DNA from 4 places in the Streptomyces sp. NPDC001880 genome. Region 2 is predicted to be linked to each of the others. Evidence: riboswitches for the same ligand, from Rfam matches in the RefSeq annotation. Region 2 holds a riboswitch; each other region holds the start of a gene.
The links. Region 2 has a riboswitch for cyclic di-AMP ahead of ACWCQ6_RS18210 (M23 family metallopeptidase). Riboswitches for the same ligand answer to the same signal wherever they lie in the genome.

Region 1: it holds a riboswitch for cyclic di-AMP, as region 2 does, so the genes downstream of both, ACWCQ6_RS10325 (NlpC/P60 family protein) here and ACWCQ6_RS18210 (M23 family metallopeptidase) in region 2, are expected to answer to the same signal.
Region 3: it holds a riboswitch for cyclic di-AMP, as region 2 does, so the genes downstream of both, ACWCQ6_RS23555 (transglycosylase SLT domain-containing protein) here and ACWCQ6_RS18210 (M23 family metallopeptidase) in region 2, are expected to answer to the same signal.
Region 4: it holds a riboswitch for cyclic di-AMP, as region 2 does, so the genes downstream of both, ACWCQ6_RS18910 (M23 family metallopeptidase) here and ACWCQ6_RS18210 (M23 family metallopeptidase) in region 2, are expected to answer to the same signal.

Annotation. Positions count from the first base shown of each region.
Region 1 is NZ_JBSFET010000012.1:65,011-72,725, reverse strand. It holds gene ACWCQ6_RS10335 (M23 family metallopeptidase) at 1-1,311, shown strand, start outside; gene pcrA (DNA helicase PcrA) at 1,358-3,814, opposite strand; cyclic di-AMP (ydaO/yuaA leader) riboswitch at 4,061-4,226, shown strand; gene ACWCQ6_RS10325 (NlpC/P60 family protein) at 4,225-5,382, shown strand; gene ACWCQ6_RS10320 (hypothetical protein) at 5,438-5,791, opposite strand; gene ACWCQ6_RS10315 (NlpC/P60 family protein) at 6,107-7,168, shown strand; gene ACWCQ6_RS10310 (GNAT family N-acetyltransferase) at 7,245-7,715, shown strand, end outside.
Region 2 is NZ_JBSFET010000029.1:16,318-24,032, forward strand. It holds gene ACWCQ6_RS18190 (sporulation protein) at 1-295, shown strand, start outside; gene lhgO (L-2-hydroxyglutarate oxidase) at 410-1,666, shown strand; gene trmB (tRNA (guanosine(46)-N7)-methyltransferase TrmB) at 1,671-2,525, shown strand; gene ACWCQ6_RS18205 (PrsW family intramembrane metalloprotease) at 2,600-4,114, shown strand; gene ACWCQ6_RS18210 (M23 family metallopeptidase) at 4,402-5,508, opposite strand; cyclic di-AMP (ydaO/yuaA leader) riboswitch at 5,520-5,672, opposite strand; gene ACWCQ6_RS18215 (PP2C family protein-serine/threonine phosphatase) at 6,065-7,231, opposite strand; tRNA gene ACWCQ6_RS18220 (tRNA-Met) at 7,396-7,469, opposite strand; gene ACWCQ6_RS18225 (SPFH domain-containing protein) at 7,546-7,715, opposite strand, start outside.
Region 3 is NZ_JBSFET010000048.1:7,890-15,604, forward strand. It holds gene ACWCQ6_RS23545 (DUF305 domain-containing protein) at 1-95, shown strand, start outside; gene ACWCQ6_RS23550 (ATP-binding cassette domain-containing protein) at 177-1,847, opposite strand; cyclic di-AMP (ydaO/yuaA leader) riboswitch at 2,453-2,641, shown strand; gene ACWCQ6_RS23555 (transglycosylase SLT domain-containing protein) at 2,644-3,141, shown strand; gene ACWCQ6_RS23560 (hypothetical protein) at 3,284-3,601, opposite strand; partial or broken gene ACWCQ6_RS23565 (amino acid permease) at 3,962-4,223, shown strand; gene ACWCQ6_RS23570 (NAD(+)/NADH kinase) at 4,398-5,501, shown strand; gene ACWCQ6_RS23575 (HD domain-containing protein) at 5,624-6,277, shown strand; gene ACWCQ6_RS23580 (EamA family transporter) at 6,453-7,325, shown strand; gene ACWCQ6_RS23585 (glutamate synthase subunit beta) at 7,657-7,715, shown strand, end outside.
Region 4 is NZ_JBSFET010000031.1:18,178-25,892, reverse strand. It holds gene ACWCQ6_RS18920 (bifunctional acetate--CoA ligase family protein/GNAT family N-acetyltransferase) at 1-1,306, opposite strand, end outside; gene ACWCQ6_RS18915 (HPr family phosphocarrier protein) at 1,480-1,761, shown strand; gene ACWCQ6_RS18910 (M23 family metallopeptidase) at 1,894-2,703, opposite strand; cyclic di-AMP (ydaO/yuaA leader) riboswitch at 2,717-2,884, opposite strand; gene ACWCQ6_RS18905 (M16 family metallopeptidase) at 3,135-4,517, opposite strand; gene ACWCQ6_RS18900 (M16 family metallopeptidase) at 4,544-5,917, opposite strand; gene ACWCQ6_RS18895 (DNA gyrase/topoisomerase IV subunit A) at 6,188-7,715, shown strand, end outside.

The DNA.
Region 1 (7,715 bases), on a different contig from region 2:
GCCACACAGCCCCAGCAGCAGTACGAGGCGGGGCCGACGTACGAGACGACGGCCATCTGGACGCCCGTGGCCGACTACGGCGCGGAAGCGACCACGGCCACTGCGACCGCCACGTTCGCCGCCGTCCCGGCGCAGGGCGGCGCCCCGGACGCCACGGGTCAGTGGGACTCCGGCGGCTGGCACGCGAACGACCCGTGGGCCACGGGCGAAACCACCGCGTACGACACCGGCGCATACGACGCCACCGCATGGAACACCGGCGCCACGCCCGAGCACGAGCTGCAAATCACGCAAACCACGGAAACCGCACAGGTGTCCTACGAAGCGCTGTCGGCACAGGAGGCGCCCGCAGCCCAGGAGACCTACACCGACCTGAGCTCCTACGACCCCTACGCGCCCTACGCCACCGATGCCGCGGACAGCGCCGACGCCCCGGCCGGCACGGCCCGCACGGCCGGCGCAGCAGGCGATGTGGATGTACATGACGCGGCCACCATCAGCGTCGCAGTCATCGCAGACGTCGCAGAGGCCGCGCCCGGCCGGCGCCACCCCCTCGGCGGCGGCGCCGGCCGCAGCCGTCGGCGTTCCCCCGCGAAGCGGTCCGCGCTCCTCACCGTCGCCATCCCCTCCGCCTGCGTGATGAGCGTGGCCGGAATCGCCGCGGCCTCGGTCGGCGGGCTGGGCGGCGAGGACAAGAAGGACGACAACACCACGATGGCGGCGGCCGATCCCGGCTCCGTCAAGGCGGGTGCGGCCAACAACAAGCTGGATACCCAGCTCGCCAACCTCAGCGCCGACGCGGAGAACTTCGCCGACCGCGCCAGCCGCACCCAGGAGCGCCTCGACCTGCGGGAGCGGCAGGCCGCCGAGAAGAAGAAGCGCGAGGAAGAGGCCGCCCGCAAGGAGGCCCTGCGCCCCAAGTTCGTCATGCCGGTCAAGCAGCACGGCCTCAGCGCGTACTTCGGCCAGGCGGGCGTCAACTGGATGTCCGTGCACACCGGCATCGACTTCCCCGTCATGGGGGGCACGCCCGTGATGGCCGCGACGGACGGCACCGTGCGCACCCAGCTGAACAGCGCCTACGGGAACATGGCCATCGTCACCATGGCCGACGGGACCGAGACCTGGTACTGCCACCTCAGCGGCACCAAGATCCGCTCGGGCCCGGTCAAGGCCGGTGACGTCATCGCGTACTCGGGCGACACCGGAAACTCGACCGGCCCGCACCTGCACTTCGAAGTGCGGCCCGGTGGCGGAGCAGCGGTGGACCCGCTGCCCTGGTTCCGCAGTCACGGCGTCAACCTGACCTGAGCCCAGCGGGGCGGGGGGCCGCGGCCCCCCGCCCCGCTCGCTCCGGCTACAGCTTTTCGACCGGCGCGTACCGCAGCAGCAGCTTCTTCGGGCGCTCGTCGCCGAAGTCGACCGTGGCCTTCGCCTGGTCGCCGACGCCCTCGACCGCCGTGACCGTGCCGAGCCCGAACTGGTCGTGCGTGACCCGGTCCCCGACGGCCAGCGTGATCGTCGGCCTGTCCGAGGTCCGCCGGGTCGCGAAGCCCGAGGGGCCGGAGCGCGAACGCGACGAGGAAAGCGAGGACGTGATCCCCGAGGTCGGTCCGGCCGGAGCCGCCATCGGTCCGGTCCGCTTCCACTCCAGGTGCTGGTCCGGGATCTCCTCCAGGAACCGCGACGGCGGGTTGTACGAGGGCTGGCCCCACGCACTGCGCATCGCGGCCCGGGTCAGATAGAGCCGCTCCCGGGCCCGGGTGATGCCGACGTAGGCGAGCCGCCGCTCCTCCTCCAGCTCCTTCACCTGTCCCAGCGCCCGCATGTGCGGGAAGACGCCGTCCTCCATGCCGGTCAGGAAGACGACCGGGAATTCGAGGCCCTTCGCGGTGTGCAGCGTCATCAGCGTGATGACGCCGGAGCCGTCCTCGTCCTCGTCGGGAATCTGGTCGGAGTCGGCGACGAGCGCGACCTTCTCCAGGAACTCGGCGAGTGTGCCCGTGCCCGCGGCCGTGCCCGTCTCGTCGGCCGCTCCGCGCTCCTGCTCGAATTCGAGGGCCACGGCTGCCAGTTCCTGGAGGTTCTCGATCCGGGTCTCGTCCTGCGGGTCGGTGGAGGCCTGCAGTTCGGCGAGGTAGCCGGTGCGCTCCAGGACGGCCTCCAGGACCACCGCCGGGCCCGCGCCCGACTCGACGATCGTGCGCAGCTCCTCCATCAGCGTGTTGAACCGCTTGACGGCGTTGGCCGACCGGGCCGCCATGCCGTACGCCTCGTCGACCCGGCGCAGCGCCTGCGGAAAGGTGATCTTCTCGCGCAGGGACAGCGCGTCGATCATCGCCTCGGCGCGCTCGCCGATGCCGCGCTTGGGCACGTTGAGGATGCGGCGCAGCGGGACGGTGTCCTCCGGATTGGCGAGGACGCGCAGGTAGGCCAGGATGTCCCGGACCTCCTTGCGCTCGTAGAAACGCACGCCGCCGACGACCTTGTAGGGCAGGCCGACGCGGATGAAGATCTCTTCGAAGACACGGGACTGCGCGTTCGTGCGGTAGAAGATCGCGACGTCGCCGGCCCTGGCGTCGCCCGCGTCGGTCAGCCGGTCGATCTCGTCGGCGACGAACTGCGCCTCGTCGTGCTCGGTGTCGGCGACGTAGCCGGTGATCCGGGCGCCCGTGCCGGCGTTCGTCCAGAGGTTCTTGGGACGGCGGCTCTCGTTGCGCTCGATGACCGCGTTGGCGGCGGACAGGATCGTCTGCGTGGAGCGGTAGTTCTGCTCCAGGAGGATCGTCGTCGCGTTCGGGTAGTCCTCCTCGAACTGGAGGATGTTGCGGATGGTCGCGCCGCGGAAGGCGTAGATCGACTGGTCCGCGTCACCCACGACGCACAGCTCGGCCGGGGCGTCGCCCTCGCCCGCCGGGCCGACCAGCTCGCGTACGAGGGTGTACTGGGCGTGGTTGGTGTCCTGGTACTCGTCAACCAGGACGTGGCGGAAGCGGCGGCGGTAGTGCTCGGCGACGTCCGGGAACGCCTGGAGCAGGTGGACCGTCGTCATGATGATGTCGTCGAAGTCCAGCGCGTTGGCCTCGCGCAGCCGGGACTGGTACATCGCGTAGGCCTGGGCGAGGGTCTTCTCGAAGCCGTCCGCCGCCTGGCCGGCGAAGGTCTCCTCGTCGATCAGTTCGTTCTTGAGGTTGGAGACCTTGGCCGTGAACGACTTCGGCGGGAAGCGCTTCGGGTCGAGGTCGAGATCGCGGCAGACCAGGGCCATCAGCCGCTTGGAGTCGGCGGCGTCGTAGATGGAGAACGACGAGGTGAAGCCGAGCTTCTTCGACTCGCGGCGCAGGATGCGTACGCACGCGCTGTGGAAGGTCATGACCCACATGGCGTTGGCGCGCGGTCCGACGAGCTGCTCGACGCGCTCCTTCATCTCGCCCGCGGCCTTGTTGGTGAAGGTGATCGCCAGGATCTGGCCGGGGTGCACCCCGCGCTCCGCGAGGAGGTGGGCGATCCGGTGGGTCAGCACCCGGGTCTTGCCCGAGCCGGCTCCGGCGACGATGAGCAGCGGGGAGCCCGCGTGGACCACGGCGGCGCGCTGCTCGGTGTTCAGCCCGTCGAGGAGCGCCGCGGAGTCGATGACGGGGCGGTGCGCGCCGTCGCGGTAGTAGGCGTCCCGGGGCGGCGGGGGCCCGTCGAACACGCCCGCGAAAAGGTCCTCCGGCACCTCTTCGGGCGCGGAGTCCTCGGGGGGCGGCGGGGGCTCTTCCTCCGATTGCTGGAGGCCGGCCAGGAAGCTGTCGTCAAAGAGGCTGCTCATCGCTTGTCGAGTCTAGGCCGCCCCGGCGACACCCGGAGGCCGCACGGCGAACCGCGCACCGCGACGGACACGCGACGGAGGGGCGCCACTACGATCCGTAAGGGATTCCGGGCCCTCACCACCCACCCCGACAAGGTCACGAAAACGTATCGGGCATATCGAACATCAACCTTCACAGCAGCACCGCGGGTTGGCTAGCGTGCTCGACCGGGCGGCCCGTACCCCCTTGAGGCGAACCACGCCGAGCGGGCGCCCCCGCCGAATCCGGGCTGCCCCCACGGGAGTTCGGAACCGGGGACCCACACGCAGCACCGGGGTGAATCGGTCCTTATCCCCCACTCGGACCGTAGGGCAGCCTTCCGTTCCGCCCGAGCCCGACAGCTAACCCGGTAGGCGGTCCACGGAAGGAGATGCCGGTCTTGGCATCGCATCGCAAGCCGCGCACCCGGGTGCGCACCACCGCGCCGGCCGTCGGGCTCACCACCGCGGCACTGGCGTCCGTGACCCTGCTCTCCACGCAGAGCGCCATGGCCGCCCCCGACCCGAAGCCCGGCGTCGAGGACGTACAGAAGCAGGTCGACGAGCTCTACCGGCAGGCGGGCACCGCGACCCAGCAGTACAACCAGGCGAAGGAGGCCTCCGCCGCCCAGCGCGCCAAGGTCGACGCCCTGCTGGACGATGTCGCCGAACGCGCCGACAAGCTCAACGAGGCGCGCAGGACGCTCGGCGCCTACGCGGCCGCGCAGTACCGCAGCGGCTCCATCACGCCGAGCGCCACGTTCTTCCTGGCCGACGACCCGCAGTCGTACTTCGACCAGAGCCAGTTGATGGACCGGATGACCAGCCGGCAGCAGCAGGCGATCACGGACTTCCGTACGGAGCAGGCCAAGGCGTCGAAGAAGCGCGCCGAAGCGGTGCGGAGCCTGGAGACGCTGACGACGACGCAGAACACGCTGCGCACCAGCAAGCAGAACGTCCAGAAGAAGCTGGGCGAGGCGCGCACGCTGCTGTCGAAGCTGACCGCCGAGGAGAAGGCGCGGCTCGCGGCGATCGAGCGGGAGAAGGAGGCCGAGGCCAGGCGCAAGGCCGAGGAGCTGGCGAAGCAGCAGGCCGCCGCCAAGGCCGAGGCGGACCGCAAGGCCGAGGAGGCCGCGAAGGAGTCGGGAGGCGGCAGCGGTACGGGGACGGGCACCGGGTCCGGCTCGGACAGCAGTGCCACCACCAAGGCGGAGAAGGTCCTCGCCTTCGCCAGGGCCCAGATCGGCAAGCCGTACGTCTGGGGCGCGACGGGCCCCGCTTCGTACGACTGCTCCGGGCTCACCCAGGCCGCGTGGAAGGCGGCGGGCGTGGACATACCGCGGACCACATGGGACCAGGTCGAGATCGGCACCCGGGTCGCCACGGCGGACCTGCGGCCGGGGGACCTGGTCTTCTTCTACGACGACATCAGCCACGTCGGCATCTACAAGGGTGACGGGATGATGATCCACGCCCCGAAGCCCGGGGCGAACGTGCGCGAGGAGTCGATCTACTACATGCCGATCTACGGCAGCGTGCGGCCGGCGTAGCGGGCCTCCACGCGCAGCGCTGCCCCGGTGCCGGGGCAGCGCTGCGCGGGCGGGATCAGGTCCAGAGCGTGGCGATGAAGATGTTGAGCATCGTCAGTCCGCCCACCGCCGCGAAGGCGCCCTTGTCGACCTTCTCCTCGTCCCGCTTGATGTAGACGAGGGCGAGGATGACGACCAGGATCAGCAGCTTGACGCCGATCTTGATGTTGTTCACGTGGTTGCCGTCGGCCTCGTTCAGCCCGACCAGTGCGACACCGGTGACCAGCATGGTCAGCGCGCCGTGCAGCATCGCCGGGACGAACCGGGCCGTGCCCGCGCCCATCGCCTTCATCTGGGTCAGGAATCCGCCCAGCAGGGCGGCGATGCCGATGATGTGCAGGGCGACGAAGACATGAATGAGTACGTCCATGAGGCCGCAGCCTAGCCCCGGCCATATCACCACTCGGCAGGCAGGTACACCTTACTGTTCACTTCACTCACACCTGTACCAATTGCCTGACTCTGGCGCAATTTTTCCGATCACTCGACGGCAATGCCACGCCAAATTCAGACAATAAGCGTCATTACGACTCCTGCCCGTGCCCCGGGTTTAGCGTCCCTGACCAGGGTGACCGGCTTCACCGCTGCTCCGTACGCGGGCGGCGCACCGGTCGCCCCGCCGAGAGTTTCGGCGGGCCCGTCGGTAGCCCCCGACGGGCAGTCGTCAGGAAGGACGCACGCCCTCGTGGCAGCGCATCGAAAACCCAAGCAGCGCCCGTACACCGGCCCTGCTGCCCGCACCGCGGCGACCCTCGCCTTCGCCGGGGCCGCCACCGCCGCCGCACTGCCCGGCGCGGCGCACGCCGACCCGCAGCGCACCCCCGCCCAGGTCAAGGCCGAGGTGGACCGGCTGTACCACGAGGCGGAGGTCGCCACCGAGCAGTACAACGGCGCGAAGGAGAAGGCGTCCGCCGCGGAGGACTCCCTCGACTCCCTGCGCGACGAGGCCGCCCGCAGGACCGCGCGCCTCAACGCCTCGCGCGACACACTGGGTTCGTTCGCCGCCGCGCAGTACCGCACCGGCGGCCTCGGCACGTCCGTGCAGCTGGCCCTCTCCTCCGACCCGGACCAGTACCTGGAGCGGGCGTCGTACGTGGACCGCATCGGCGACCGCCAGGCCGCCGCGCTCGCCAAGGTCCGACGGCAGGTCGCCCAGATCGCCACGCTGCGCGCGCAGGCCAAGGGCGAGCTGGCCGCACTGGCCGCCCGCCGGGCCGAGCTGAAGAAGCACAAGGCGACGATCACGACCAAGCTCGCCGACGCGCGGCGGCTCCTCGACCGGCTGAGCCCGCCCGAGCGCACCGCCTACGAGAACCCCGACCACGGATCGGCCGACGGCGCGCGTTCCGCCGACCGCGCCGACCGCTTCACCGCGCGCGGCCCCGTCGGGGCACCGAACGCCCGCGCCGCCGAGGCCGTCGCATTCGCGTACGGAGCCCTCGGCAAGCCGTACGTCTGGGGCGCCACCGGCCCCTCCTCGTTCGACTGCTCCGGGCTCACCCAGGCCGCCTGGCGCTCCGCCGGCGTCTCGCTCCCCCGGACCACGTACACCCAGATCAATGCCGGCCGGCGCGTCTCGCGTTCCGAACTCGCCCCGGGCGACCTGGTGTTCTTCTACTCCGGCATCAGCCACGTCGGGCTCTACATCGGCAACGGGCAGATGATCCACGCCCCGCGCCCCGGGGCGCCGGTCCGGGTCGCGCCGATCGACCAGATGCCCTTCGCCGGGGCCACGCGGGTGGCATAGGCTCCCGACTCCGATCCGGGTCGACCCGCCATCGGGTCGGCCCGCCGTCGACCAACCGGCCGGAGGACGACCCCACATGCCCATGGACGCCGATGTCCAGACCCATGCCCGTACGCTCGCCCAGCGTTCCCCGGACCACCTCCGGGTCGGACCCTTCACGGTGCGGTACAACCCCAACTGGTCGCTCAAGTACGCCAATTACGCCATACCCGACCAGGGCGCCGAGCCGACCGCCGACGATCTCGACGCGCTGATCGCGGCGTTCCGCGAGCACGACCGGCTGCCCCGGCTGGAGTTCCTGCCCGGGTCGGCGCCCGCGGTCGAACCCGCGCTGCTCGCCGCCGGGTTCACCGTCGAGAACCGGGCCCCGATCATGGCCTGCGCCCCGGGCGAGCTGCTGACGCCGAAACGGGTGGACGCGCTCACGATCACCGAACCGGCCACCGACGCCGAGCTGGCCGCCGCCGCGCTCGTCCAGCACCACGGATACGGCGGGACCGGCGAGCCCGAGGACGGCGTGGCGCAGTGGCTGCGCACCGCGGCCCGG
Region 2 (7,715 bases):
GCCCCGGCAGGTGCGGCGCTTCACCGAGCAGGCGCTGTCCAGGCCCACCGAGGAGTTCGTCCGCTCGCACGGGCTGCGGCTCGTGGTCTCGGCGGTGGCCGAGCTGGAGTCGGGCAATCTGGACGCCGCCTGCGCCGCGGGCACCCGGGCCGTGGAGGTGGCGGGCCGCATCTCCTCGGCGCGGACCACGGAGTACGTACGGGATCTGCTGCACCGGCTCGAACCGTACGGGCACGAGCCGCGCGTCGCCGAGCTGCGTGAGCGGGCCAGGCCGCTCCTGGTGGCGCCCGCGTAGACGGAATCCGACGTGCCGGGGGCCGGGCCGTAAAGATTCGGCGCCACGCTGGGCCACGCCGGTTTGAGTGCGTTGTCAGTGGGTCAGTGCACTATCGGGGTGGGAGGTGGCGTGATGATGACGCACGCGGCGTACGACTGCGACGTGCTGGTGATCGGCGGCGGGATCATCGGCCTGTCGACGGCGTATGCGATCACGCGCACCGCTCCGGGCACCCGGGTGACGGTCCTGGAGAAGGAGCCCGGCCCGGCCCGGCACCAGACCGGACGCAACAGCGGCGTGATCCACAGCGGCATCTACTACCGCCCCGGCTCGCTCAAGGCCCGCTACGCGGTGCGCGGCGCCGCCGAGATGGTCGACTTCTGCACCGAGCACGGCATCGCGCACGCGGTGACCGGCAAGCTGATCGTCGCGACCGAAAGGTCCGAGCTGCCCCGGCTGCACGCCCTGGTCCAGCGCGGCCGGCAGCACGGGCTGCCGGTGCGCGAGCTGGGCCCCGCCCAGATCACCGAGTACGAACCGCAGGTGAGCGGCCTCGCCGCGATCCGGGTCGGGTCGACCGGGGTGTGCGACTTCGCGGCGGTCGCGGCCCGCTTCGCCGCCGAGGTGAGCGGCGCCGGCGGAGTGATCCGTTACGGGGCGGAGGTCACCGCGATCGACCGGCGCCCCTGGGGCGTGGCGGTGCGCACGGCGGACGGCGTGGTGGTGCGGGCCCGTGCGCTGGTCAACTGCGCGGGGCTGCACTGCGACCGGGTTGCGCGGCTCGCGGGCGACGACCCGGGGATGCGGATCGTGCCGTTCCGCGGGGAGTACTACGAGCTGGCGCGGCCGGAGCTGGTGCGCGGCCTGGTCTATCCGGTGCCCGATCCGGCGTTCCCGTTCCTCGGGGTCCATCTGACCCGGGGCCACGACGGCAGCGTCCACGTCGGGCCGAACGCGGTGCCGGCCCTGGCCCGCGAGGGGTACGGCTGGCCGGTCGTGCGCCCGCACGAGCTGGCGGACACCCTGGCCTGGCCCGGCTCCTGGCAGCTCGCGCGCAGACACTGGCGGTACGGGGCGGGCGAGGTGCGCCGCTCGCTGTCGAAGCACGCGTTCACCCAGGCCGTGCGGCGGCTGCTGCCCGAGGTGACTCAGGCCGATCTGAGACCGGCCCCGGCCGGGGTGAGGGCCCAGGCCGTGCTGCGGGACGGCACCCTGGTGGACGACTTCCTGATCCGTGAGACCCCGCACACCGTCCACGTACTGAACGCGCCGTCGCCCGCCGCCACGGCCTCGCTGCCCATCGGGCGGGAGGTGGCGCGCAGGGCGCTGCTCCGGGCACGGGAGACGGGATGGAGGCCGCCCGCCGTAGAATCGGGGCATTGTGTCTGAGCCCATGAACCCCTCCGAGAGTGTCTCCGGGAAGTCCTCCGAGAACCTCTCCTCGTCCGCTGCCGGGATTCCGTCCGCCGCCGGGATTCCGGACGATCTGCGCGCCGCCTCCTTCGAGCGGCAGCGCAGGCTGCGCCAGGAGCCGCGTTTCCCGGGCGGGCCCGCCATCGACCCGGCCGGTTCTCACCACGAGCGCCGGATCCGCAGCTTCCAGCCGCGCCGCAGCCGTGTCACGGCCGGCCAGGAGGACGCCCTGCTGCGGCTCTGGCCGAAGTGGGGCCTGGACATCGACGGACAGCGCGTCCTCGATCTGCCCGAGCTGTTCGACGGGCTCCCGGTCGTGCTGGAGATCGGCTTCGGGATGGGCGAGGCCACCGCGCAGATGGCCGCCGCCGACCCGGGCACGGGCATCCTCGCCGTCGATGTGCACACCCCCGGCCAGGGCAATCTGCTCGGCCTCGCCGACCGCAACGGCCTGTCCAACATCCGGGTGGCCAACGGCGACGCGATCATCCTGCTGCGCGAGATGCTGAAGCCCGACTCGCTGGACGGGCTGCGGGTGTACTTCCCCGACCCATGGCCCAAGAAGCGCCACCACAAGCGGCGGCTGATCCAGCCGGAGTTCCTCGATCTGGTGGCACAGCGGCTGAAGCCGGGCGCGGTGATCCACTGTGCGACCGACTGGGAGCCGTACGCCGAGCAGATGCTGGAGGTGCTGAGCGCGCACCCCCTGTTCGAGAACACCGTGGCGGACGGCGGCTACGCGCCCCGTCCCGCGTTCCGGCCGCTGACCCGGTTCGAGGGGCAGGGCCTGGACAAGGGCCATGTCGTGCACGACCTGCTCTTCGCCCGTAGCTGAGACGCGGGCGTGGTCGCCCCGCGGGCGCGGGCGCCCCATGGTCAGGTGTCAGTGCCGCTGGTTAGGGTCATTGCGTGGTCTCCGACGGGTCTGTCCAGCAGCGGCAGTCGCAGCCGGCCGTCCCGCTTCTCGAGGAGCAGCGGGTCGGCGAAATTCTGGCTGCCGTGCCGGAGCGCAAGCACTGGCGCTACCGGCCGCGCCGCGTCGGCATGGTGTGGCGCAGCCGGACGTTCCGCATAGCGGCCGTGTTCACGGTGCTCGCGCTCTGCGGTCTGGCGATCCTGGCGCTGGTCCGTGACCAGACGGGCACTCAGGGCTTCCTCGTCGGCCTCGGTCTCGCCGTACTGCCCGTGCCGCTCCTGATGGCGGCGTTCCGCTGGCTGGACCGGGTCGATCCGGGCCCCTGGCGGAATCTGCTGTTCGCCTTCGCCTGGGGTGCGTTCGCGGCCGCCCTGGTCGCGATCCTCGCGAATTCGTTCGCGACCCGCTGGATAGCCACGGCCACCGCCGACCCGTCGAACGCCGACGCACTCGGTGCCACGGTCATAGCGCCGGTCGTCGAGGAGAGCGCCAAGGCCGCCGCGGTCCTGCTGATCTTCCTGTTCCGAAGACGGGAGTTCACCGGGATCGTCGACGGCGTCGTGATCGCCGGCATCACCGCGAGCGGCTTCGCCTTCACCGAGAACATCCTCTATCTCGGCAACGCCTTCGGCGAGGATCAGCAGATCGGCACCTCGGGCGTCGTGTCGGTGACGGCCGCGACGTTCTTCGTACGGGCGGTGATGTCGCCGTTCGCGCACCCGCTCTTCACCGTGCTGACCGGCATCGGCTTCGGGCTCGCCGCGGCCGCTCCACGACACCGTCGCATGCGCCGGATCGCACTGCCGCTGCTCGGGCTCGTCCTCGCCATGGGCATGCACTCGCTGTGGAACGGGTCGGCGGTCTTCAGCCCGTACGGCTTCTACGCCGTGTACGGGGTGTTCATGGTCCCGGTCTTCGGCCTGGTGACCTGGCTGGCGATCTGGTCGCGCGTGCGGGAGCTGCGCACGCTCTCCGCCGAGCTGCCCGCCTACGCGGCGGCCGGCTGGCTGACCCCGGCGGAGCCGCTCGCTCTCTCCTCGATGCGTGCCCGCGGCCTGGCCCGCGACGCGGCCCGCCGACGGTGCGCCGTCGAGGCCCGGGGAACCTGGCAGGGCCCGTACGGCCCCGCCCCCGCGCCCTCCGCCCAGGCGGAAGCCGCGGCGAAGGCCCGCGGGAAGGCTGCCGCGCGGGCCGTCGCCGAGTACGAGTCGTTCGCGACCTCCCTGGCCTCGCTGCGCCTGCAGGCCCGCCGCGGTACGGCCGGCCCGGACTTCGCCGTCCGTGAGCTGGAGCTGCTGCACCACCTCTGGCAGCGCAGAGAGGTGGCCGCCCCCGCCCTGACCTACGCGGCCCAGGCAACAGGCCGCCTGCGCCCCGCGTACCAGCCGCCCCCATGGGCGGCCCAGCCGCCGCACCCGCAGTACGGCGGCTACCGCAACGGCTACAGCCCCGGCCCTGGCCCCGGCTACAACCCGTACCTGCTGCCGCAGCAGCAACCACCGCAGTAGGTCCGTTCGTCAGGCGGATGCCTCGGTGAGCTCGGCCAACTGCCGCTCGGTCAGTGAGAGGTCCGCGACGGCCACCAGAGCGGGCAGCTGCTCGACCGTCGGGCCGAGGGTGTGCCCGCACTCCGGAATCCGGCGGGTCTGCTGTCCCGTACTCGCTCTCCGTGCCCCCTCAGCAGACCGGCAGCCCTGACGTCGGGGGGTGAGCGTCAGGGCTGCCGGGATTCATCGGGGCGGTGTCGCCTCAGAGGCGGGGCGGGTGTCGCCTCAGAGGCCCACCCGACAGCCTCTCAGGGGTTGAGGCCCTTGCCGCGGAGCCAGGCCATCGGGTCGACGTCCGCGCCATCGGCGGTGTGGACCTCCAGGTGGAGGTGCGGGCCGGTCACGTTGCCGGTCGCGCCGACCCGGCCGATCGTCTCGCCGGTGGTGACCTTCTGGCCGACGCTGACGCCGATCGAGGACTGGTGGGAGAACCACAGCTCCGTGCCGTCGTCGAGCTCCAGCACCGTGTGGTAGCCGTACGAACCGGACCAGCCTGCCGACTTGACCGTGCCGCCGTGGATGGCCTTGATCGGGGTGCCGGTGGGGGCCGCGAAGTCGAGGCCGGTGTGGTAGCCGGAGGACCACATCGATCCGGCCTGGCCGAAGGTCGAGGTGATCGTGTACGAGGAGGTCGGGATGGCGTAGCTGGCAGCGAGCTTGGCGAGCCGCAGGGCCTCCGCCTTCTTCTTGGCCTCCTCCTCCGCCTTCTTCTTCTCGGCGGCGGCCTTGGCCTCGGCCTCGTCCTGCTGCTTCTTGGCCTCGGCGGCGGCCTTCTCCGCGGCTTCCTTCTCCTGGGCCGCCTTGGCCTCGGTGTCGGCGGCGTCCTGCTGCTGCTCGGCCTGCTGGAGGATGCGGGCGCGAAGCGCCTCGCCCGCATCCGTCGTGCCCTGCTCGACCTCGGCGGTGGTGATGCCGGCGGTGGTGAGCGGGGCGGCGGCCGCGATCTCGGCCTTGTCCGCCTCGGACTCGTCGGAGAACAGGGAGCCCATGCCGGGAAGCGACTTGGCCTCGGGGAGGTTGTCCGTGATGGCGTCGGGCACGGAGATGGAGACGGGGGGCTTGCCCTGCGCGGTGGCCATGCCGCCCGCGCCGACCGCCGCCATGACGCCGACGCCCAGCACCGTGGAGCTGCGGGCGAGTCCGTTGCGCTGCTTGGCGACGCGGTGCCTGCCGCGCACCGGGCGGACCGACTCCTCGGTGGGGTTCCACTCGCCCCAACCGCGTTCCGGCTCAGTGTTGTTGCCGTCGGTGCGGAGGCCGCCGCCGAACTCGCCGGTGAACTCGGCGCCGTAGCCGGTGCCGTAGTCGGGGTGGAACCGGGACGGAGCCTCGGGGGCAGGCTTGTTGGACGCCACGGGGGCGCACTCCTTTCCTTCCTTCTCGCCTACCGGGTTAGCTGACGGGTTCGGAGCAGGAAGGTCTCCTACGGGCCCCTCTGCCTCTCACAAGACACAGGCGTCCGATTCACCCCATGTAGGTGGTTCCCCGGTTTCCTTGCGGAATTCGGCGCTCGCGCACGGTGCCGCCACTGACGACGGCTGGGACGACCGCGCTGCGTTATCGAACGTTAATAGACACCGGTGCCGTATTCCAAGCCGTTCCCACTGATCGTTCACGTCTTTGGCCTGGACTTTACGGGGCACAAGCGGGTGAAGCGGTACGATTTGATCACCCCTCAGCCATTACCCCGCTTCTGACGTTGCGTCAAATGTTATGCGGAGCGGCGCCTTTCGATTACGCACGGTGGCATCACGTACTCCGCCCCTCGCGCCGTGCCCGACGCCGTGCCTCACGCGGTGTCCGACGCCCTCCCTCGCACCGTGTCTGACGCCGTACCTCACACCCGTGTCCGACGCCGTACCTCACATGCGTGCCCGACGCCCTCCCCCGCACCGTGCCCGACGCCGTACCTCACGCCGCGCCCGACGCCTTCTCCGCACCGACGATCCGCACGGTCCTGCGCCGGTCCGGCTGCCCCTGCGCGGGGCGTACGACCGCGAGCAACGCCATGTCGTCGGTCGTCTCACCACCCGTGTGCAGGCGCACGTCATCCGTCAGCGCGGACAGCAGCTCCTCGGGCCCGGGGAAGATCCGTCCGCGCAGCCGGGCCGCCGGGTCGTAGAAGACCCCCTCGGCGTTCCGCGCCTCGGAGAGCCCGTCCGTGTAGAGGAGCAGGGTCGTCCCGGCCGGCAGATCCCACTCGTCCGTCCGCTCCGGCCACACCCCCAGGGCCATCCCGAGCGGCAGTGTCGGCGCGGAGGGCTTCAGTACCTCCAGCGCCCCGTCCGGGTGCAGCAGGATCGGCTCGGGGTGGCCGCGGTTGACGATCCGCACCCGGGACAGCCCGGCCGGGATCTCGGCCAGTACAGCGGTGATGAAGCCTTCCAGCACGTCGAGCCCACCCCGCCGCGCCTCCTCCCGGCCCAGCGCCCGCTCCAGCCGCCCCGCCACCCCCTCCAGCGAGGACTCCTGCTCGGCCGCCTCGCGGAACGCCCCGATGACCACCGCCACCGTCTCCACCGCGTCGAGCCCCTTCCCCCGCACGTCCCCGAGCACCATCCGCACCCCCCACGGGGTGTCCGACACGGCGAACAGGTCACCACCGACGAATTCGTCCGCCTGCGCCGCCTCGTACCGCGCCGCGATCTGCAGTCCGCCGATCCGGTCGGCCGGCTGCGGCAGCACCGCGCGCATGGCCGTCTCCGCGATGAACCGCGCCGAGGCCAGCTGTTCGTTGCCGCGCCGTACGACCCCGTTGATCACCACCGCGAGAACCGAGACGGTGGCCAGGGTGAACAGCTCGATCAACGGCACGGCCTCCGGCAGCGTATTGCTGTGCAGCCGCAGCGCGATGACGGCCAGCATCGAGGTGATACCGGTGGCGATGGTGCTGGCCAGCGAGAAGAACGGGGCGGCGATCAGCGGAGCGGCCACGAACAGCGGAATGGCGGTGAAGGTCGGCGGAGCGAGGGAGTCGAACACCAGCCCGCCGAGGATCATCAGCGCGGGCAGCGCACGCACGAACTGCCGGGTACCGCCCCCGGCGTGCTTGCCGCGCCGCTGCTCCCGCTTCCACACCTGTGGTCTCCTGCCCGGTACGCACGGCTGCGGACGGGTACCGCGCCCCACCCCCAGGCTCACCGGAGCGGGTCGGGGCGGCGACTCCGCATCGGCCATTGGGGGAGGCGACGAAACGAATCAGGCCCGGCACGCGGGATGCGTGCCGGGCCTGACTTCTTCAGTAGCGGGGACAGGATTTGAACCTGCGACCTCTGGGTTATGAGCCCAGCGAGCTACCGAGCTGCTCCACCCCGCGTCGGTGAACACAACTGTACGGCATCTCCGGCGTTCCATTGACCACTCGGGTCCGCCCGGCCTTCGCTCCGGCCTCTTCAGGACGGGTTCGTCTCGGTGATACGGGGCGTGGAAGCGGCCTTCCCGTCGACCGCCGGCGGCTTCATCGGGTTCGCGCCGCGCTGCAGCGCGTGGAGGATCGCCAGCCCCTGACCGACGACGCCCGCCGCCATCTCGTTGACACCGTTGGTGCCGTTGAGGACGGTGA
Region 3 (7,715 bases), on a different contig from region 2:
GCGACAACGCCGGGGCGAAGAAGCTCGCCGGTGCCGTCGTCACCGCTCAGACCGCCGAGATCGAGCAGATGAACAAGATCATCGACAGGCTCTGATCGCAGCGCAGGTGCGGGCCCTCGCACGACCGTCCGGATGGAATCGTGCGAGGGCCCGCACCCCTCGGCCTCTCGTTCGGATCAGACCGGGCTCGCCTGCTCCGGTGCCGCGAGAAGATCGCCCACCTCCTGAGCGGTGGTTTCCCGGAGCTCCTCCCCGACCAGCAACCACCGGGTGATGCCGACCGATTCGAGGAAGGGCAGATCGTGACTGGCGATCAGGAGCGCCCCTTCGTAGGACTCGAGCGCACCGGTCAGCTGCCGCACACTGGCGATGTCGAGATTGTTGGTCGGCTCGTCCATCATCAGCAGTTGCGGCGCCGGCGCGGCGAGCATCGTCGCCGCGAGGGCGGCACGGAAGCGCTCCCCGCCCGAGAGCGTGCCCGCCGGTTGCTCCGCGCGCTTGCCCTGGAAGAGGAAGCGCGCGAGCTGGGCGCGGATGTGGTTGTCGGTGACCCCGGGGGCCATCCGGGCCACGTTCGCCGTGACGCTCAGCTCCTCGTCCAGTACGTCGAGCCGTTGCGGAAGGAACCGCGTCGGTACGAAGGTCCTGGCCTCGCCGGACAAGGGAGCCGACTGGCCGGTGAGGGTACGCAGCAGCGTCGTCTTCCCTGCGCCGTTGCGACCGACGAGCGCGATCCGCTCGGGCCCCCGTACCTGGAGGCTGCCCTCGCGCAGCTTCCCGAACCGGGGGCGCAGCTCGTGCAGGGTCAGCACGGTGCGTCCGGCGGGCACCGCTGTGCGGGGAAGGCTCACGCGGATCTCGGCATCGTCGCGAATGGCCTCCGCGGCCTCCTCGCGGCGCTGGCGCGCCTCGCTGAGCCGCTCCTCGTGGACGCCGCGAAGCTTGCCCGCCGACTCCTGCGCGGCCCGCTTGCGGCGGCCGGCCAGGATCTTCGGGAGGCCCCCTTCGGCCTCGATCTTCCTCCCGTTCCGCTGGCGTCGGGCCAGCTTCATCCGGGTCTCCTCCAGTTCGCGTTTCTGGCGCCGCAGATCGGCCTCCGCGGCCCGCAACGTCCGCCCGGCGGCCTCCTGTTCGGCGGCCACGGCTTCCTGGTACGCGGACCAGCCACCGCCGTACCAGTTCACCGATCCGGCGCGCAGTTCGGCGATGCGGTCCACGCGCTCCAGCAGTTCGCGGTCGTGGCTGACCACGACCAGTACGCCCGAGCGCCAGGAGTCGACGGCCTCGTAGAGCCTCCGGCGGGCGAACACATCGAGGTTGTTGGTGGGCTCGTCCAGGAGCAGCACGTCGGGACGGTCCAGCAGCAGCGCGGCCAGGCGCAGCAGGACGGTCTCGCCGCCGGACAACTGTCCCACTGTGCGGTCCAGTTCGATGTCCCCGAGTCCGAGTTGGCCCAGGGTCGCCAGGGCCCGTTCCTCGACGTCCCAGTCGTCGCCGATCGTCTCGAAGTGCTTTTCGTCGACATCCCCGGCCTCGATGGCGCGCAGCGCCTCGCGCCGCTCGGCGATGCCCAGGGCCCGGTCCACCCGCAGTGTTGTGTCGAGGGTGATGTCCTGCGGAAGATGGGCGAGGCTGCCGCCGACGGTCACCGAACCCTGGGCGGGCAGGAGTTCACCGGCGAGCAGCCGCAGCAGTGTGGACTTGCCCGCGCCGTTGGTGCCGACGAGGCCGACGCGGCCCCGGCCGATGGCGAACGAGAGCGCGTCGAAGACGGTCGTGCCGTCCGGCAGGCGGAAGGACAGGGCCGAGCAGGTGAGGGAAGCGCCGGGGGTGGTGGGTGTCGCCATGGTGTTCCTCGCATTCGCAAGCGTGGTGAGTGGGGGCTTCGTATGCGAGCACCACGCGGCGACCGGGCAGCAGAGGAAGGTGCGGCGGTCCTGAGATCGAGGGACGGCTCATGCACCGAGGTCGCATCCACGCGGGGTCACGGGCAGTGCGGAGCACTGCTACGGCGTGACGGGCGTACGGGCGGAGCCGTACGGCGTGATGTTCGCGAACCTCAGATGCGCAACGTCCACCTCTATCGGAGACAACAGGACGTCCACACCGTAACGGCGCGGAGGAAGGGATGGCAATGCCTCCAGGCGCCGGGCAAGGACGGTGTCGTGAATCACTCGCGCCGACACGCGTGCCCCATTAGGGGCGATTTGAGCGAATTGTTAATTTTTTGGCGCGAGGCGAAACGCACCTTTTGTGAATTCGTGGCGCGAGTCACGTTCGAGCCCCTCGGTGTCGTGTCACGCGATTCGGATCCCTTTCCGCGCAAGGGGGGACAGCTGCTCGATGTGAGGTGGATTACCGCAATTCCGGTGACTCGATCTTGTAAGTGAATTGCATGTGGAAATTGGGGGCTTGTCCCTTTCGGTTCCTCTCGCCTACGGTCACCGTCAATCCGGACGGAACGCCGAATCCTGCCGCCGCCCGGCAATCCGACCCACTCGTGTACGGCAGGAGCGGGGGACCCAGGTAAGCCGCCATTCCGGTATCCGGAACGGCTCGGGGTGAAGCCGCGTTCGTGCGCGGCCGGGCATCTCCAGCCCGAACCCGACAGCTCACCTCGCAGGCGACGGAGAGGAATCCACCATGTCCGCAACGGGTACGTACCGTCGTCGCAACTCCACCTCGCTGAGCCGGGGCTTCATAGCCGTGGGAACGGGTGCAGCCGCCCTCCTGATGCCGTTGCTCGGCGCCACCACCGCCTCGGCGGCGCCGACGCAGTCCGTCTCTGCCGCGGCGCCTGCCGCGAAGGCCGCGACATACACCAACGATCTGGACGGCTGGATCAAGGAGTCGCTGGCCGTCATGGCCAAGCACGGCATCCCCGGCAGCTACGACGGCATCCACCGCAACGTGATGCGCGAGTCCTCCGGCAACCCCCGGGCCATCAACAACTGGGACTCGAACGCCGCCGCCGGAACGCCGTCCAAGGGTCTCCTCCAGGTCATCGATCCGACCTTCCGCGCCTACCACGTGCCCGGTACGGCGATGGACGCCTACGACCCCGTTGCCAACATCACCGCGGCGTGCAACTACGCGGCCCACAAGTACGGCTCCATCGACAACGTCTTCGGGGCGTACTGAGGTACGGAACCCAGCCTCGGGGACGACCAGTTCGTTGCCGTCGCGGTGCAGGACGGCAACGAACCGGGTCGCCGCGGCGCTGCGCAGTGCCTGACCGTCGCGGCGCAGGCGTCTCGTGTACCCGGCCGTCCGTGCCGGACCTTCACTCCGGGGTGTGCTCCGTCGGCTTCGCCCGTCCTGAGCGCGGCATTACGGGAACGGTCGCCGCCTTCCCGGCCCGGACTGCCTGCACCACCATGTCGTGCAGGCGACGACTTTCCTCCTCCGAACAGCACACAACGGGACTGCCCGACATGGTGAACCAGTCGATCGCGCCGCTGTACTGCACAGTCACCTGGGCCGTGTCATCCGCCCAGGTCGTGTGAACCGTCAGATCCCCGGACAGGACACCGACCTCCTCCGTCAGCACACCACCGTGCCCGGAGAACACACCGCAAGTCGTCCATGACGCCCAAGCCATGACTCCAGGCTGGCATCAACACCGTGGATGCGCGACCCGCAGGCCCCGCGCCCCGGCCGCGCCGCCCGGTGCGCCCCGCCGGTGCGGGAGGCCGCCCCGTCTTCCGGATGCTGGATACGGGCGAGACTTTCCACCGTCCCGGGCTGCGGTTCCCGCAGCACCCCCCGATCCCGGGCCATGACGCGTTGTTAACGCCAAACCGTCGGATTCGGCCATCTGGACAACGAATTCCGGAGGTAAATGCCTCTTGACCTGCGGAACGCGTCGGGATTGCATATCGCGCTGGGAGCGCCGAAACCACTCACCACGTGATCGGAAATCGCACGATGACCGACACGCTCAGCGCTCGCCCCAGCGACCGGCCCCACTCCACAGAAGCTCAAGCGTTCCATCGGCGTCTTGGGCGGCACACTGCTCACGCTCTCGTGCGTGACGCCCGCCTCGCCCCTCTTCGTGGTCGTACCGGACCTGTTCTCCAGCCTCGGCACGTTACACCTCCATCGCCATCGGCTCGCTGCTCTGCATCGTGGTCGCCTTCTGCTACTCGGAGCTGGGGACGCTCATCCCCAGCTCCGGCGGAAAGTACGGCATGGTGTCGACCACGGCGGGGCGGCTCGCCGGGAGACCCGCCGGCTGGTCCGCATTCCGGAGGACGCGTGGCCCTGACCCTCCCCGGACGTGTTCCGCACTCGGTGTCCGGCCCGTCGGTGAAGCGCATCCGTCGACGGGCGAAGACACTCTCGATGCCCTCACAGTGGAGTGAGGACGTCGTCGGAACACGGGGAGTCGTGGCGGAATGAGTGTCCAGCGGGTCGGAGTCGTCGTGCACACGGGCCGTCCCGAAGCCGTCGTCGCGTCGGGAGTCGTGCGCGACTGGTGCGCCCGCGAAGGAATCCCTTGCACGGACATCGACGTGTGGCGCGACGACGAACGCAGACGCGGCGGACGCGAGGAGGCCGATGTCGCGGGCAACCCCGACCTCATCGTGACGCTCGGCGGCGACGGGACGTTCCTGCGCGGCGCCAGGATCGCCGCCAAGAACGACGGCGCCGTCCTCGGGATCGACCTGGGCCGCGTCGGTTTCCTCACCGAGGTGCCCGCCGAGGACGTGGTCCGGGCGCTCGACGCCGTCCACCGTGGCCGGGCGGAGGTCGAGGAGCGCATGACCCTGACCATGAGAGCCTCCCGCGTACTCGAAGTGCCACCGGACATCGACGCCCTGATGGGCTACGGACAGCGCCCCATGCTGCCGCCTCCCCAGATCGCCCTCGACGAGGAGGCCGCGGCGGAGGGCTGGGGCGTGGCACTGGACGTCACCGCACTCAATGACGTCGTCGTGGAGAAGCTCGCCCGCGACCGGCAGGTGAGCCTCGGTGTCTACATCGGCGGCCGGCTCCTCGCCTCGTACTCCGCCGACGCGGTCATCATGGCCACTCCCACCGGCTCGACCGCCTACAGCTTCGCCGCAGGCGGCCCGGTGGTCTCGCCGCGCATGGACGCCGTCCTCTTCACGCCCGTGGCGGCACACATGACCTTCGACCGCACCGTGGTCGCAGCGGCCGACGAACCGATCGCCGTGCGCGTCCTGCCGCACTCGGGACAGGGGGCCGTGACCATCGACGGCCAACTGCGCGGCGTACTGGCCGCCGGGGACTGGCTCGGTGTGTACGCGGCACCGCGCCGTCTGCGGGTCATCAGGCTCGGCCCGAACGACTTCTACGGACGGCTGCGCACCCGCCTCCGCCTCACGGACGCCCCGGCCACGGCGGCCGACGGCGAGAGCGCACCGCTCTTCCGCCCCGACGGACCGGTCCCGCACGACCTGGCCCATCTCCATCTCTCCCCGACGGTCAGGGACCAGGGTCTTTCGCGCGGATCAGGTCCCGCGAGCCCGGCATGATCCAAACGAAGGACCCCAGGCGCCCGGTGTCCGACCGCGCCGGGGGAGTGCCGGGTGCACCCCGGCTTCCGTCGGCCAACCGGGGCCGCAAGGCCGAAATTCCGTACGACAAAGGAGTTCTCATGCCCGACAGCGCCGGTCTCCCCGCCTTCGCCGCCCTGCCGGTTCCCGACACCGCACTGGCCTCGGCGGCAACCCAGTTGGTGCGTGACACGACCGACGACCTGATCTACCACCACTCCCGCCGCGTCTACTTCTTCGGCGGGCTCCGGGGACGCCACGGCGGGCTGAGCTTCGACCCGGAGCTGCTCTACGTCGCGGCTATGTTCCACGATCTCGGCCTCCACGAGGAATTCCGCGACAGCGGGCGCCGGTTCGAGGTGGACAGCGCCGACGAAGCACGGCGATTCCTGCAGGGCCACGGGGTGCCCGAGGACAGCGTCCGGCGCGTCTGGACGGCCATCGCACTCCACACCACGCCGGGAATCCCGTCGTTCATGGAACCCGAGGTCGCACTGGTGACGGCCGGCGTGGAGTACGACGTGCTGGGGATCGGGTTCGACGAGATCAGCGAGGCGGACCGGGCGGCGATCGTCGCCCTTCATCCCCGCCCCGACTTCAAGCGGCGCATTCTCAGGGCCTTCACGGAAGGAATCAGAACCAAACCGGACACCACGTTCGGCAATGTGAAGGCCGATGTCCTGCAGCGTTACGTGCACGGGTTCGAGCGGGGCAACTTCGTGGACACCATCCTGGATTCCGCCTGGCCCGAGTGACGGGAACGAGCAGGCCTCGCGACCTGGTGGAGACGGCACCCGTCGTTATAGTTGGCACCTGCAGGAAAGTGACGGTGCAGAGGCGGGCCGTGCGGGATCAGCGAGTTCGGCCGCGGCCACGCCGCGCCCTTCGCCCCTCTCGCCGTTCCTCCGCCACCCACGGAAGGGCCACGCGATGCCGGCCGTCCTTGTCCTGCTGCTCTCCGGGACCTGGCTGCTCTCCGGCGCCCTGGTCACCGGAACCGATCCGCTCATCGTCGCCGTGGGCCGGACCGCCGTGTGCTGCGCGGTGCTCACCGCCGTCGCCGCCTCCACCGCGGACGGCCGGGCCGACCTGCGCCGGGCCAGCGCCAGGCCGGGCACCGTATGGCTGCTGGGCCTGCTCGGATTCGCCGGGTACGCAGCCGGGACCCTGCTCGCCATCCCGCGCATCGGGACCTCGCTCACCAATCTCGTCGTCGCACTGATGCCGTGTGCCTCGGTGGCCGTCGGCACGTTGTTCTTCGCAGAGCGGTCCGGGCCGCGCAAGGCAGTGGGGGCGGTGCTGGCCTGCGCGGCGGCCGCCGGATACGCGGCGCTCGGCGCGGACACGGGTGATGCGGACGCGGCGGGGCTGCTGCTCGTGGCGGCGGCGACCGTGGCCTTCGCCGTGTACGGATTCCTGTACCGGGAGCGGCTTTCGGGGCTGCCGCCGCTCGCCGTACTGCCCGTGCTGCTCGCGGCCGCCACCTGTCTGCTGCTCCCGATGGCCCTGCCCGCGCTGATCGCGCATCCGCCGACCCCGGCTGCGACCGGGGGCATCCTCGTGCTGGGCGCAGCCGTCTACGCACCCGCCTATCTCGTGCAGCACCGCCTCATCCTGGTCCGCGGCCCGGTCTTCACGGCCGCTGTGCAGCTGGCCGTTCCCTTCACCGTCCGACTGGGAGACTGGGCGCTGGACAACGCGCCCGCGCCTTCTCCCACCGAGCTGCTGCTCCTCGCGGTGTGCTGCGGCGGGATCGCGCTCGTCACCGTCCAGCCGCAGCCCCGACTCGCCGCCGCCGAATGACCGCGGGACCGCCGGGGGCCGGACCGGCTCAGGTCCCGGGCTGCCCCCCGGCCGTCGTCGCGCCGACCACCAGCGGGCACGGCAGGGCGTGCGTCGGACGATCCCCCTGTCCGGGGCAGGGGCCACCCCGGGCAGCGGACGTCGTGCGGACGCGCATCGGGCTCAGAAGGTGGCGTTCGAGCAGGCGTAGAACGCGTTGCCGGTGTCGGCGATCGTCCCGACGCCGAGAACCAGATGCGAGGGGGCGTCACCGGCACGGTGGGCCGGTCGACAAAGCGGGCGTAGGCTGGCAAAAACGCCTGCACACCGCGCGCGAGCGATGGAGGCGGCCATGACCGACCCGCACGGCTTCCTCAAGTTCCCCCGCCGGCCCGTCCCGGCACGGCCGGT
Region 4 (7,715 bases), on a different contig from region 2:
GGGTGAACTTGCGAGGATTGCCGAGCGATTCGAGGTACAGCAGGGCGACGTCGGTGTCGGGGTCCTCGTACCAGTACTGGAGGAAGTCGTTGCCGGAGATGTCGGCGCGGTTGCCCGCGGAGATGAAGGTGGACAGGCCCGCGCCGCGGCGGTAGAGCCCGGAGAGCAGCGCGATGCCGATCGCGCCGGACTGGGTGAAGAGGCCGATGCGCCCGGGGGCGGGCGGCTCGGGGGCGAGCGAGGCGTTCAGCCGAACCGTTTCCGCGTTGTTGATCAGGCCGAAGGCGTTCGGGCCGATGATCCGCATTCCGTACGAGCGGGCCTGCCGGACCAGTTCGCGTTGCCGCTCCCGGCCTTCGGCGCCCCATTCGGCGTATCCGGCCGAGAGAACGACCAGGCCCTGGACGCCATGTTCGCCGCAGTCCGCGACGGCCTCCGGAACCCGGTCGGCTGGGACGGCGACGACCGCGAGATCGACCGGTTCAGCGATCTCACCGATCGAGCGGTGGGCGGGGACGCCGTCGACCGTGGCCAGGCCGGCGGCGAAGGCGCGGTTCACGGCGTACGTCCGGCCGGTGAAGCCGGCGCCGAGGAGGTTGCGCAGGACCGTGCGGCCGACGCCTCCGGGGGTCCGGCCGACGCCGATGACGGCGACGGAGCCGGGGGCCAGCAGTCGTTGTACGGACCGCGCCTCCGCCCGGTGCTCACGGCCGCGCTGGACGGCGAGGGACTCGGCGGTCGGTTCGAGGTCCAGGGTGAGGTGGACGGAGCCGTCCTCGAAGCTGCGCTGCTGGGTGTATCCGGCGTCCCGGAACACCTTGATCATCTTGGTGTTGGCGGGCAGCACCTCGGCGGCGAAGCGGCGGATCCCGCGCTCGCGGGCGACGGCCGCGATGTGTTCGAGGAGCGCCGAGGCCACGCCGCGGCCCTGATGCGCGTCCTGGACGAGGAAGGCGACCTCGGCCTCGTCGGCGGGTGCGGAGGCGGGCCTGCCGCGCTCGTCGATCCGGTCGTAGCGGACGGTCGCGATGAAGTCGCCGCCGACCGTGACGGCGAGTCCCACCCGGTCGACGTAGTCGTGGTGGGTGAAGCGGTGCACGTCCCGGTCGGACAGCCGGGGGTACGGGGCGAAGAACCGGTAGTACTTCGACTCGTCGGAGACCTGCTCGTAGAAGCTGACCAGCCGTTCGGCGTCGTCCGCGGTGATGGGCCTGATGCGCGCGGTGCCTCCGTCGCGGAGCACCACGTCCGCTTCCCAGTGGTCGGGATAGGGGTGCTGCGGACACTGCTCCGGCGCGGGCTGCATGGGCAAAGACTACGGCTCGGCCAGCGGTCGCGTACGACTCGGGGCCGGGGCAGTCTGGGAGGGCCGATCGGCGGTACCCCGGGCATCGCGGGCGTTCCCGGGGTCGGCCGGAGCAACTGCGCACCGCGTGAGAGACTGGTCTAGACAACTCTTGATTCCCGAAGGGCAGAACCATGGCTGAGCGCCGCGTCAACGTCGGTTGGGCCGAGGGCCTGCACGCCCGCCCCGCTTCCATATTCGTCCGTGCCGCCACGGCCTCCGGCATCCCCGTGACGATCTCCAAGGCCGACGGCAACCCGGTGAACGCCGCCTCCATGCTCGCGGTCCTCGGCCTCGGCGCGCAGGGGGGCGAGGAGATCGTGCTCGCCTCCGAGGCGGACGACTCCGAAGCCGCCCTGGACCGTCTGGCGAAGCTGGTCGCCGAGGGGCTCGAAGAGCTCCCGGAGACCGTCTGAGGCATTTTCCCGAGAAAGCCGCTGCACCACGGGGCGGTTCGGCGGACGGTCGTCGTTCACGGCCGTGCGGCGGGTACGTCGAAGGCCCCGGCATGCGCCGGGGCCTTCGACGTAGGTGCTGCGACGGGGCCGTCAGACGTTGACGCCTCGGGCGCGCAGATACGCGACCGGGTCCATGTCGGAGCCGTACGACGGTGTCGTCCGGGCCTCGAAGTGCAGGTGCGGCCCGGTGGAGTTGCCGGTCGAGCCGGAAAGGCCGATCTGCTGGCCCGCGCCGACGCTCTGGCCGACGGAGACGCTGATCGAGGAGAGGTGGCCGTACTGCGTGTACGTGCCGTCCGTCATCCGGAGCACGACGTTGTTGCCGTACGCGCCGCCCCAGCCGGCCTCGACGACCGTACCGGCACCGACGGCGACGACGGAGCTGCCGGACGCGGCGTGGAAGTCGATGCCGGAGTGGCTGCCGGAGGACCAGAGCGAGCCGCTGGACTTGTATCCGGTGGAGACGTACGAGCCGGCGACCGGGAGCTGGAAGGCACCCAACCGGGTGCGCTCGGCGGACCGCGCGGCGCGGGCCTTCTCCGCGCGGGCCTCCGCGGCGCGCTTCGCGTCCGCCTCGGCCTTGGCCTTGGCTTCGGCCTTCTTCTTGGCCTCGGCCTTCCGCTGGGCCTCCGCCTTCGCCTTCGCCGCCACGTCGGCCTGGTGCTGCTGCGCGTCGGCCTGTGCGTCGATCCGGTCGGCGATGGTCTCGTCGATGGCGATGACCTGACCGAGGCCGGTGTCGCTCACGGAGGGGGTTCCTGAGTCCGCGGCAAGGGCGGGAGCGGCCATGCCGCCGATGACGCCGGTGGTGGCCAGAGCCGCGACGCCGACGGCCTTCGCGCTCCTGCGCGTCAGTCGGCTCGGGGCACGGTGCTTCCCGGTGGCACGGGTGAACGCCATGAAGTGGCTGATCCTTTCCTTCCTTCTCGCCTACCGGGTTAGCTGACGGGTTCGGAGCAGGAAGGTCTCCTACGGACGCCCCAGGCCCCAGCCGGGCTCAGGCATCCGATTCACCCCAGGGACTGCGTGGGTCCCCGGCTCCCCAGGCTCGCGCCTGACGGGGACTCGGCGATGACTGTCCGGTACGTCGCGGATGCGGCATACGAGTGACGGACAGTCGAGCCGACGCTAAGCGGGGGCACTTTCATTCACCAAACGGACAGGCCGTTTTGTAGCGCATCCCACAGGGCCGACAGGCAACCTCCACATCAGAACGGACAAAAGGGAAGACCCCGGCGAGATCTTGCTCGCAGAGGTCTTCCCTTTGCCCCGGTATGGGGCGCTATGCCGGATCGATCCGATCGGCCGGTGCCCGTCGGCGGTGCCGATCGTCAGCCGGTGACCACCGACACCTCTCCGATGCCCAGAGCCCGCACGGGCTCCTCGATCCGTGCCGCGTCGCCGACGAGGATCGTGACCAGCCGGTCCCCCGGGAAGGCGTTGACGACCGCCGCGGTCGCCTCGACCGTGCCGGTCTCCGCGAGCCGGGCGTACAGCTGCGCCTGGTAGTCGTCGGGGAGGTGCTGCTCGACCTGGTCGGCGAGGGTACCCGCGACGGAGGCCGCCGTCTCGAACTTCAGCGGCGCGACCCCCACGAGGTTCTGCACCGCCGTCTCGCGCTCCTCGTCGGTCAGGCCCTCGGCCGCCAGCGTCCGCAGGACCGTCCACAGGTCCTTGAGCGCGGGCTCGGTGGACTCCGTGTCGACCGAGCCGCTGATGGCCAGCATCGCGGCGCCGGTCGCGCCCGAGGCGGAGTCCGGTGCCGACGACCGCAGCACCTGGGCGAAGGCCCGTACGCCGTAGGTGTAGCCCTTCTCCTCGCGCAGCACCCGGTCGAGACGGGAGGTGAGCGTGCCGCCCAGGCAGTACGTGCCGAGCACCTGGGCCGGCCACACGCTGTCGTGCCGGTCGGCACCGATCCGGCCGATCAGCAGCTGCGTCTGCACCGCGCCCGGACGGTCGACGATCACTACCCGGCCGGTGTCGTCGGCGGTGATCGGCGGGGCGGGACGGGGCTCGACCGCCTCTCCCGACCAGTCGCCGAGGGTGTCGGCGAGCAGGGCGTCCAGGTCGATCCCGGTGAGGTCGCCGACGACCACGGCGGTCGCCGCGGACGGCCGGACGTGGGCGTCGAAGAAGGCGCGCACGGCCGCCGAGTCGATCCGCTCCACCGTCTCCTCGGTACCCTGGCGCGGGCGCGACATCCGCGCCGCAGCCGGGAAGAGCTCCTTGGAGAGCTGCTTGGCGGCGCGGCGGGCCGGGTTGGCCTGCTCGTGCGGGATCTCGTCGAGCCGGTTGCGCACCAGCCGCTCGATCTCGCTGTCGGCGAAGGCCGGCGCCCGCAGCGCCTCGGCGACCAGCGCGAGCGCCTTGGCCAGCCGGGAGGCCGGGACCTCCAGGGAGACCCGGACGCCGGGGTGGTCGGCGTGCGCATCGAGGGTGGCGCCGCAGCGCTCCAGCTCGGCGGCGAACTCCTCGGCGGTGTGCTTGTCGGTGCCCTCGGACAGCGCCCGCGACATGATCGTGGCCACGCCGTCGAGACCCTCGGGCTCCGCGTCCAGCGGGGCGTCGAGGAAGATCTCGACCGCCACGACCTGCTGGCCGGGACGGTGGCAGCGCAGCACCGTGAGGCCGTTGGGCAGGGCGCCGCGCTCCGGCGCGGGGAAGGCCCAGGGCCGGGCGACGCCGGGGGCCGGCTGCGGATGATACTGCATCGAAACTCCAGTCGCGGCAGCGTCGGTCACTTGCCCGCTCCTTCGTGCGCGTCGGTGTCGTCGGCGTCGGTCTCCTCGGTGTCCGCGGGCTCGGCCGATTCGACCGGCTCGTAGACCAGCACCGCCCGGTTGTCGGGGCGCAGCTGGGCCTTGGCGACCGCCTGGACCTCCTCCGCGGTGACGTCGAGCACCCGCTGCACGGCGGTCAGAGCGAGCTGCGGGTCACCGAACAGTACGGCGAACCGGCACAGTTCGTCGGCGCGGCCGGCGACCGTACCGAGCCGGTCCAGCCATTCGCGCTCCAACTGGGCCTGCGCGCGCTCCATTTCCTCGGGCGTGGGGCCCTCGGCGGCGAACCGGGCGAGCTCCTCGTCGACCGCGGCCTCGATCTGCGGCACTTCGACGCCACCGGACGTCTTGACGTCCAGCCAGCCGAGCGAGGGCGCACCGGCCAGCCGCAGCAGCCCGAACCCGGCCGCCACGGCCGTACGGTCACGGCGGACCAGGCGGTTGTGCAGCCGCGACGACTCGCCGCCGCCGAGCACGGTCAGCGCGAGGTCCGCCGCGTCGCACTCACGGGTGCCGTCGTGCGGCAGCCGGTAGGCGGCCATGAGTGCCCGCGCCGGGACCTCCTCGTGCACCTCCTCGCGCAGCTGCTCGCCGATGATCTCGGGGAGCGAGCCGTCGCGCGGCGGCTGCTTGCCGTCGTGGGAGGGGATGGAGCCGAAGTACTTCTCGATCCAGGCGAGGGTCTGCTCGGGGTCGATGTCGCCGACGACCGAGAGCACCGCGTTGTTGGGCGCGTAGTACGTACGGAAGAAGGTGCGGGCGTCCTCGAGGGTCGCGGCGTCCAGGTCGGCCATCGAGCCGATCGGGGTGTGGTGGTACGGGTGGCCCTCGGGGTAGGCCAGTGCCGTCAGCTTCTCGAACGCCGTGCCGTAGGGGACGTTGTCGTAGCGCTGGCGGCGCTCGTTCTTGACGACGTCGCGCTGGTTCTCCATCGACTCCTCGTCGAGCGCGGCGAGCAGCGAGCCCATGCGGTCGGCCTCGAGCCACAGGGCCAGCTCCAGCTGGTGCGTGGGCATGGTCTCGAAGTAGTTGGTGCGCTCGAAGCTGGTGGTCCCGTTGAGCGAGCCACCGGCTCCCTGCACCAGCTCGAAGTGGCCGTTCCCCTTGACCTGGCCGGACCCCTGGAACATCAGGTGCTCGAAGAGGTGAGCCAGACCGGTGCGCCCCTTGACCTCGTGGCGCGAACCGACGTCGTACCAGAGACAGACCGCGGCGACCGGGGTCAGATGGTCCTCGGAGAGCACCACGCGCAGGCCGTTGGCCAGGCGGTGCTCGGTCGCTGTCAGGCCGCCGGAGCCGGCCTGAGCGGTGGCCGTGTGACCCATGGGCATGTACGTCCCTTCGATCGCGATACTGGATTTCCTGCGAGACCTGCCACTTTAAGCAAGCGCACGGACACCTGGCGAAGTTCCCATACTGTGGAAGTTCGCGTGAAAGAGGGGCGCATCCGCCGCGCGACGGGTCGGAAAAGCGCCCCGGCCGGGGCCGGGAACACCCCTTGGGACGGGTCGAGGTCGGCGATGTCGGTGCGGCGGTCCACAATGGTCCGCGTCAGAACCTGAGGTTGCCCGAACAGAATCCGTGAAGGAGTCGCAGCAGCGATGGCCCGCCGCAGCACGAAGACCCCGCCGCCGGACGACTTCGAGGAGAACATCCTCGACATCGACGTCGTCGACGAAATGCAGGGCTCCTTCCTTGAGTACGCGTACTCGGTGATCTACTCGCGGGCCCTGCCCGACGCCCGCGACGGCATGAAGCCGGTGCACCGCCGCATCGTGTACCAGATGAACGAAATGGGCCTGCGCCCCGATCGCGGCTTCGTGAAGTGTGCCCGCGTCGTCGGCGAGGTCATGGGTAAGTTGCACCCGCACGGGGATGCATCGATCTACGACGCGCTGGTCCGTCTGGCGCAGCCGTTCTCGATGCGGCTCCCCCTGGTCGACAGCCACGGCAACTTCGGCTCGCTCGGAAACGACGACCCGCCGGCCGCCATGCGGTACACCGAGTGCCGGATGGCCGACGCGACGTCACTGATGACGGAGTCGATCGACGAGGACACCGTCACTTTCCAGTCGAATTACGACGGCCAGGAGATGGAGCCCTCCGTTCTCCCCGCCGCGTACCCGAACCTCCTGGTCAACGGCTCGTCCGGGATCGCGGTCGGCATGGCGACCAACATGCCGCCGCACAACCTGGGCGAGGTCGTCGCCGCCGCCCGCCATCTGATCAAGCATCCGGGCGCGGACCTGGAAACCCTGATGCGGTTCGTGCCGGGTCCGGATCTGCCCACCGGCGGCCGGATCGTGGGTCTGGGCGGCATCAAGGACGCGTACGCCCGAGGCCGTGGCACGTTCAAGATCCGTGCGACCGTCTCGGTGGAGAATGTGACGGCCCGCCGCAAGGGTCTGGTCGTCACCGAACTGCCCTTCGCCGTGGGCCCTGAGAAGGTGATCTCCAAGATCAAGGACCTGGTCTCGGCGAAGAAGCTCCAGGGCATCGCGGACGTGAAGGACCTGACCGACCGCGAGCACGGCCTGCGCCTGGTCATCGAGGTGAAGAACGGCTTCGTACCGGAGGCCGTGCTGGAGCAGCTCTACAAGCTGACGCCGATGGAGGAGTCCTTCGGCATCAACAATGTGGCGCTGGTCGACGGGCAGCCGCTCACGCTGGGTCTCAAGGAGCTCCTGGAGGTCTATCTCGACCACCGCTTCGACGTGGTGCGCCGGCGCAGCGAGTTCCGCCGGGGCAAGCGGCGCGACCGGCTGCATCTGGTCGAGGGGCTGCTCGTCGCGCTGATCGACATCGACGAGGTCATCCGGATCATCCGGTCCAGTGACAATTCGGCGCAGGCGAAGGAGCGGCTCGTCGAGCACTTCTCGCTGAGCGAGATCCAGACGCAGTACATCCTGGACACCCCGCTGCGCAGGCTGACCCGGTTCGACCGCATCGAGCTGGAGAGCGAGCGGGACCGGCTCAACGGCGAGATCGACGAGCTGACCAGGATCCTCGAATCGGACACCGCGCTGCGCAAGCTGGTCTCCTCCGAACTGGCTGCGGTCGCGAAGAAGTTCGGCACCGACCGGCGTACGGTGCTGCTGGAGTCGGCCGGTTCGCAGGTGGCCTCGGTGC